Regions from separate parts of the Marinobacter lacisalsi genome, predicted to be linked through region 1. Evidence: predicted binding sites of a transcription regulator. Region 1 holds the regulator's gene; each other region holds the start of a gene.
The links. The regulator LexA, encoded in region 1, represses DNA repair genes until DNA is damaged. The targets are predictions, from matches to a motif close to CTGTNTNNNNANACAG.
Positions count from the first base shown of each region.

Region 1 (2,190 bases):
CCTTCATTCTTTGAAATCGTACAACTGAGCGACGGCGACTACGCCCTCAAGCGCGTGGACGACGATTCCGCACCGCTGGTCCGGATCTCTTTTTCCCAGGAAGCCCGGGAGATGATGGAAAACCGGGATATGACCGTGGCCAGATCCATGATCGATGCTGGCATTCAGGCGGTGGGACAGATCAACGACGCCGTCGAGTGGGAAGAAGCCGACCTGGAAGACTTCGAGCCCCAGGCTCACCACACACTTCACTGACCGGATGCGGGATTGTTTCCGGGCCCCTTCAACAGCTGGTGTCCGGGACTATGACGCAACCACCCGGTAGGCACACAGAGTCAGTCGTCAGGCAACGCGATCAGCGCGTCCTGAGAATGACCCCGTGGCTTTGCCCCCTGGCCGACGCCTGCTCCAGCGCACCAAAAGCCCTGCTGGACAGGCGACTGGTCCACATCACGACGGCATGGCAGGTACCCGCACCCAGGGCTCTCTCAGCCAGTTCATAGGCCGAATAATCCCGGGTCGAGCGCAACACCAGCAGCTCACTGGCCACGATGCCATGCATGGTCTGCCACTTGCTGACCAGCTCCTGCGGCGGATCAATCCACGCCAGCCAGCGACGCTCCCGATTCAACTGCGTCAGCATAGGCAGCAGCAACTGGAAATTCTCCACCTGGCCCGGCGGCATGATCACTTCCGTGACATTGCCCCGACGGTCTTCCGCTTCGGTGTGGTTGTCGTCGCCCTTGCGTGCCACGTCATAACCGGGCCGGCAAGCCGGTAACGCTTCCGCTGGCTGCCGCCGGACCGATGCTGCCGGCTCTGGGGCCAGTGCCGTGGCGGCGGCTGTTGCTGCCCCGGCATTCATGCTCAAACCCAACTGTTCCATGACTTCCTCCCAAATTTACTGCTGGCGACACCTTGTTGTCCGCCTGGCTGCCCTGTGTTTCGTCTGGTCAATTCGTCAGCCAGGTGGGACACTAGTGCACCTTTTGAAGATCGGAACGGCGAATCACGCCAACCCCGAGCCCCTCGATCACCAGTTCCTGCTCTTGCAGGTCTACCACAATGGGGTCAAACTCCTCGTTCTCGGCCATCAGGCGAACCTCGGCGCCTTCACGGCGGAACCGCTTCACCGTCACTTCCTCGCCCACCCGGGCCACCACCACCTGGCCGTTGTGAACGTCCTGGGTGCGATGGACCGCCAGCAGGTCGCCGTCCAGAATGCCGATGTCCTTCATGCTCATACCGCGCACCCGCAGGAGGTAATCCGCTGACGGGGTGAAGAATTCCGGTTTGAGGGTGCAGTAATCCTCAATATTTTCCTGGGCCAGAATGGGATTACCCGCTGCTACCTGACCGATAACCGGCAGGCCGGGATCTTCCTCGACCTCTGGCAGCCGGATACCCCGGCTGGTGCCGGGCACCATCTCGATGGCCCCCTTGCGGGCCAGTGCGCGAAGATGCTCCTCAGCCGCATTGGCGGACCGGAAGCCCAGCTCCAGGGCGATTTCCGCCCGGGTGGGCGGATAACCGGTTTCATCCACGTAACGACGGATGATGTCCAGTACCTGGCTCTGTCTTGCTGTCAGTTTCATCGCTTTCTCTCTCCTGTGGCCCTGTGGCCGTTCCCTGCCCCGGCCTTTTTCCGGCACAATGGCTGAACAAGGTCGTCTGCCGATGCTGGGGTTATATACAGTAACTCAAACTTTATACAGTATTTTATCCAGTGTAAACCCCGGCATGCTCAAAATGACACGGCGGTGCCGAAAAACGCTCTCGTCAATCAACCTGTTACATTGGCGCCATACCTGGCGCCAACTCATTTGCCTTAACCGATACCAGGGGGAATCACACCCATGCCCAAACGCTGCCGGATGCCCGACGTCATGACCACCCGGGAGGGAGATACTCGCAGGGTGGGTGTCGAGATCGAGATATCGGGCCTGGGGTATGAAGAGCTGGTATCGCTCACTGCACGCATCCTGGAGGGCGCCGCCAGCAGTACCGGTCGTTACGTCAGCAGGGTGGAAACCGCCCTTGGCGAGTTTACCGTTGAACTGGACTCCGCCCCCATCAAGGATCTGGACCTTCAGGACGAGCGGGTGCCGGAGTCCCTGCGGGAACTCGGCGGCCATGCCATGGACATGATCGACTATGCCGCTGAGCGACTGGTGCCCCTCGAGATCATCT
Region 1 covers NZ_JBHSDI010000058.1:15,967-18,156, forward strand. Annotated here, with positions in the region: gene ACFOZ5_RS15970 (hypothetical protein) at 1-255, shown strand, start outside; gene ACFOZ5_RS15975 (cell division inhibitor SulA) at 356-886, opposite strand; gene lexA (transcriptional repressor LexA) at 978-1,595, opposite strand; gene ACFOZ5_RS15985 (amidoligase family protein) at 1,857-2,190, shown strand, end outside.

Region 2 (2,190 bases), on a different contig from region 1:
GCATGAGCGACGATCAGAAGTTTCTTCGCGTTTGCCATGGCTCAGCTCCCTCAGATGCCTCAGAGCAGTTCGTCGTTGGTTTCCTCCGCCTTCGCAGGCGCCTGCTCTTTCGACGCCGGCTTCGGCATCAGCTTATCACGAATGGCGGCCTCAATTTCATTGGCAACCTCAGGGTTCTCTTCCAGGTACTTGGCGGCGTTAGCCTTGCCCTGCCCGATCTTGTCACCCTTGTAGGCGTACCAGGCGCCGGACTTGTCCACGAAGCCTTCCTTGACACCCATGTCCACGACTTCCGCCATGTGGTAGATACCCTTGCCGTACATGATCTGGAACTCGGCCTGCCTGAAGGGTGGCGACACCTTGTTCTTGACCACCTTGACCCGGGTATCATTGCCCACCACTTCGTCACCTTCCTTGACGGAACCGATGCGACGGATATCCAGACGCACCGAGGAGTAGAACTTGAGGGCATTACCCCCGGTGGTGGTTTCCGGGCTGCCGAACATCACCCCGATCTTCATACGGATCTGGTTGATGAAGATAAGCAGGCAATTGGCGTGTTTGATGTTACCGGTCAGTTTCCGCAGCGCCTGGGACATCAGGCGGGCCTGCAGGCCCACATGACTGTCGCCCATTTCGCCCTCGATTTCCGCTTTCGGTGTCAGCGCGGCGACGGAGTCGACGATGATGACGTCTACCGCATTGGAGCGCACCAGCATGTCCGCGATTTCCAGGGCCTGCTCACCCGTATCCGGCTGGGAGACGAGCAGTTCGTCCACGTTCACGCCCAGCTTCTCGGCGTAGATGGGATCCAGGGCGTGCTCTGCGTCAATAAAGGCGCAGGTTTTGCCGTCTTTCTGGGCTTCGGCAATCACCTGAAGGGTCAGGGTGGTTTTACCGGAGCTTTCCGGACCGTAGATTTCACAGATCCGGCCATAGGGCAGCCCGCCAATGCCCAGAGCCACATCCAGCCCGAGCGAACCGGTGGACACCGCGGGAATGGCTTCCCGGGGCTGGTCGCCCATTTTCATGACGGCGCCCTTGCCGAACTGGCGTTCAATCTGGCTCAGTGCTGCGCTCAGTGCTTTATTGCGATTGTCTTCCATCAGTGCAAACCCCTCAATGTTCCCGGCCAGGCATCCAGACCGTTTACTGTATACTTGAACAGTATTAGATCACAGTCCCGATGCCAGACCAACCCCCATTTTTTCAAAACAGCCGCTGGCATCGCGTCACAACTTCTGAACGTAGTCGGCCAGACCCTGAAGGGCATAAACCACGCTCTGCCGCCGGACCGCATCCCGGTCACCGTCAAAATGGCAGCGATGAGCAACGATGCCAGTGGCCGGCGAACCCCAGGCAAACCACACGGTGCCCACCGGTTTGTCACCGCTACCGCCGTCCGGGCCGGCTACGCCACTGATGGCAACAGCAAAATCGGCTTCAGTCACTTTGACGGCCCCGGCCACCATCTGGCGAACCACGGATTCACTCACCGCTCCGTCCCGTTCAAGGTTTTCTGCAGAAACGTGCAAAAGTTCACGTTTCATGGCATTGCTGTAGGTCACCAGGCCACCCAGAACATACACGGAGGAACCCGGCCGGTCGGTAAGAGCCTTGACCACCCAGCCGCCAGTGCAGCTTTCCGCCGTCACCATGGTCTGCCCCCGCAGGGAGAGCAGATCCCCCAGATGGGCAGCGGCCTGTTCCATGGTTGAGTCTCTCAGCATCCGAAGCCTCCTCGTTTCATCCAGCGTCATATTTTCTTACAATCCGGTGGCCCCGGAGGTCGGTATGGAATTTACCGTTCCAACGACGGGGGACACCGGCATTTTTCGCCGATTCTACACCGGGATTCCGCAGACTCCACCAACTGGGCGCACAACATGTCGGCAGCGCAGAAAGATCTATCCAGCCATACCCCGATGATCAGACAGTACCTGAAGATCAAGGGGGAGCATCCGAACGAGCTGTTGTTCTACCGGATGGGCGATTTTTACGAACTGTTCTACGACGACGCAAAGAAAACCGCCGAACTGATCGACATCACCCTGACCGCCCGCGGGCAGTCCGGAGGCAGCCCGATTCCCATGGCCGGGGTACCCTATCATGCCGCCGAGAACTACATTGCCCGACTGGTAAGGGCAGGCCAGTCCATTGCCATCTGCGAGCAGATTGGCGATCCGGCCA
Region 2 covers NZ_JBHSDI010000063.1:80,556-82,745, reverse strand. Annotated here, with positions in the region: gene ACFOZ5_RS18805 (flavodoxin family protein) at 1-38, opposite strand, end outside; gene recA (recombinase RecA) at 60-1,106, opposite strand; gene ACFOZ5_RS18795 (CinA family protein) at 1,233-1,730, opposite strand; gene mutS (DNA mismatch repair protein MutS) at 1,887-2,190, shown strand, end outside.
Region 2: the regulator LexA is predicted to act here: its motif matches at 1,153-1,168, upstream of recA (recombinase RecA).

Region 3 (2,190 bases), on a different contig from region 1:
CCGCCGAGACTTGCGGCGGCGCCATCTTCTCGCCTTTCACCTCAACCCAGGCATCACCATTGTCCGCATTGGTGATCTTGTACGGCACCATCTTGATGTCTTTCTGCACGACATCGTCTTCAAAGCGACGGCCAATCAGACGCTTGATGGCGTACAGGGTGTTGTGGGGATTGGTGACCGCCTGACGCTTTGCGGACTGGCCAACCAGTGTTTCGCCATCTTCGGTGTAGGCGATAATGGAAGGCGTGGTGCGATCGCCCTCGGCGTTTTCGATAACCTTGACCTTGTCACCATCCATGATGGCAACACAGGAGTTGGTCGTGCCCAGGTCAATACCGATAATCTTGCTCATGAAATCACTCCAGTTAGCTGTTCAGTCCGGATGTGGCAGATCCGGGTTTGTCCGATTCCTTGCCGGTCCGGATGGGAACGGCATTTCGACTGTTACCTGCCTATATTGGCTCCGACGTCGACTTTTCAAGCCTGCTCGTCGATTTTTGGCGCATCCTCGGCCTTGGCAACCATCACCATGGCCGGGCGAACCAGGCGCTCATTAAGGGTGTAGCCCTTCTGCATGACCGCAACGACGGAGTTGGGCTCCGCATCCGGTGCTGACACCATGGACATGGCCTCATGCATTTGCGGGTCGAACGGCTCACCCACCGGGTTGAGCGGCTGGACGTTGAACTTGGCCAGACTCTTCATGAAGAGATCCAGGGTCATTTCCACACCCTCACGAATGGACGTGACCACCTCATCAGAGCTCTGCTGGTTCTCGGTGCTTTCCACGGCCTTTTCCAGACTGTCCGCAACCGGCAGAAGCTCCTTTACAAACCGCTCCAGGGCGAACTTGCGAGCTTTCTCAACGTCGATTTCCGCACGCCGGCGCACATTCTGCATCTCGGCCTGACTTCTCAGTACCTGTTCCTGCAGCTCCTGCACGCGGGCCTCCATGGAATCAGCATCTTCTTCCGCAGCGGAGGTCTCACCTTCCTGGTTCTCGGCGATGGGCTCACCAGCACGCTCCTCCGCTTTCAGCTCCTCATCGACCTTTTCGTTGCGATTCTCGTCAGCGCTCATCAGCTACTCCCGCTTGTTTCTGTATGCGCGGCTGGCCGCGCCATTGACCAATATTGATGGAAACTTGCCAACCGATATGGGGCCCAAATAATCGCTTTCAACCACAAAAACGTCACAAAAAGAACTTCCTGAATTTGCAGTCAGCTTTTTTACTGTATATATTCACATGTACTGTATTCTTGAACAGTATTTGTGACTCAGGGAGACACCACATGCTGACTCAACTCACGGTTTCCAATTACGCGATTGCTGAAAGGGTAGAACTCCAGTTCCAGAAAGGCATGACCGCGCTGACCGGGGAGACCGGTGCCGGCAAGTCCATCGTACTGGATGCGCTCGGGCTGGCCATGGGAGGCCGTGGCGATGCCAGCGCTGTACGCCATGGCGCCAAGCGCGCGGATATTACCGCCGCATTTGATATAGCCCGCACCCCACAGGCCCGGGAGTGGCTGGAGGATCAGGACCTGGATGATGGCAATGACTGCATCCTGCGACGCGTGATTAGCCGGGATGGTCGCTCCCGCGCCTATATCAACGGACAGCCCTGCCCCCTGAACCAGTTAAAAGAACTGGGTGCCCACCTGATGGACATCCACAGCCAGCACCAGCATCAGTCGCTGCTGAAAAAGGATACCCACCGGCGTCTGCTGGACGAATTTTCCGGCTCTGAAGACCTGGCCATCAAGACCCGGCTCGCCTGGAAACAGTGGCATCAAGCCCGGGAACGTCTGATCAGCCGCCAGCAGAACGCCGATGAGACCGAAGCCCGCCTGCAATTATTGCGCTATCAGGTGGAAGAGCTGGACCGCCTGGCCCTGGAGGAAGACGAACAGTCACGGCTGGAGCAGGAACAGGAACAGCTCAGCCATGCGGAAACCGTACGCCAGCACAGTCACCACGCCGCCATGCTCTGTTCCGAGGATGAAACCAGTGCCGCCGACATGGTTCGCCAGGCCCTGCAGCAGCTTGAACAGTTACCTGTAGAAGTACCGGCACTGGCCGACACCATTCAGATGCTGAACGAGGCCCAGATCCAGCTATCCGAAGCGGGCAGCAATCTTGTCCACTTTGTAGAGGATTACGAGGCAGACCCGGAGCGCCTGCAGGAAG
Region 3 covers NZ_JBHSDI010000008.1:179,923-182,112, forward strand. Annotated here, with positions in the region: gene dnaK (molecular chaperone DnaK) at 1-352, opposite strand, end outside; gene grpE (nucleotide exchange factor GrpE) at 478-1,080, opposite strand; gene recN (DNA repair protein RecN) at 1,293-2,190, shown strand, end outside.
Region 3: the regulator LexA is predicted to act here: its motif matches at 1,252-1,267, upstream of recN (DNA repair protein RecN).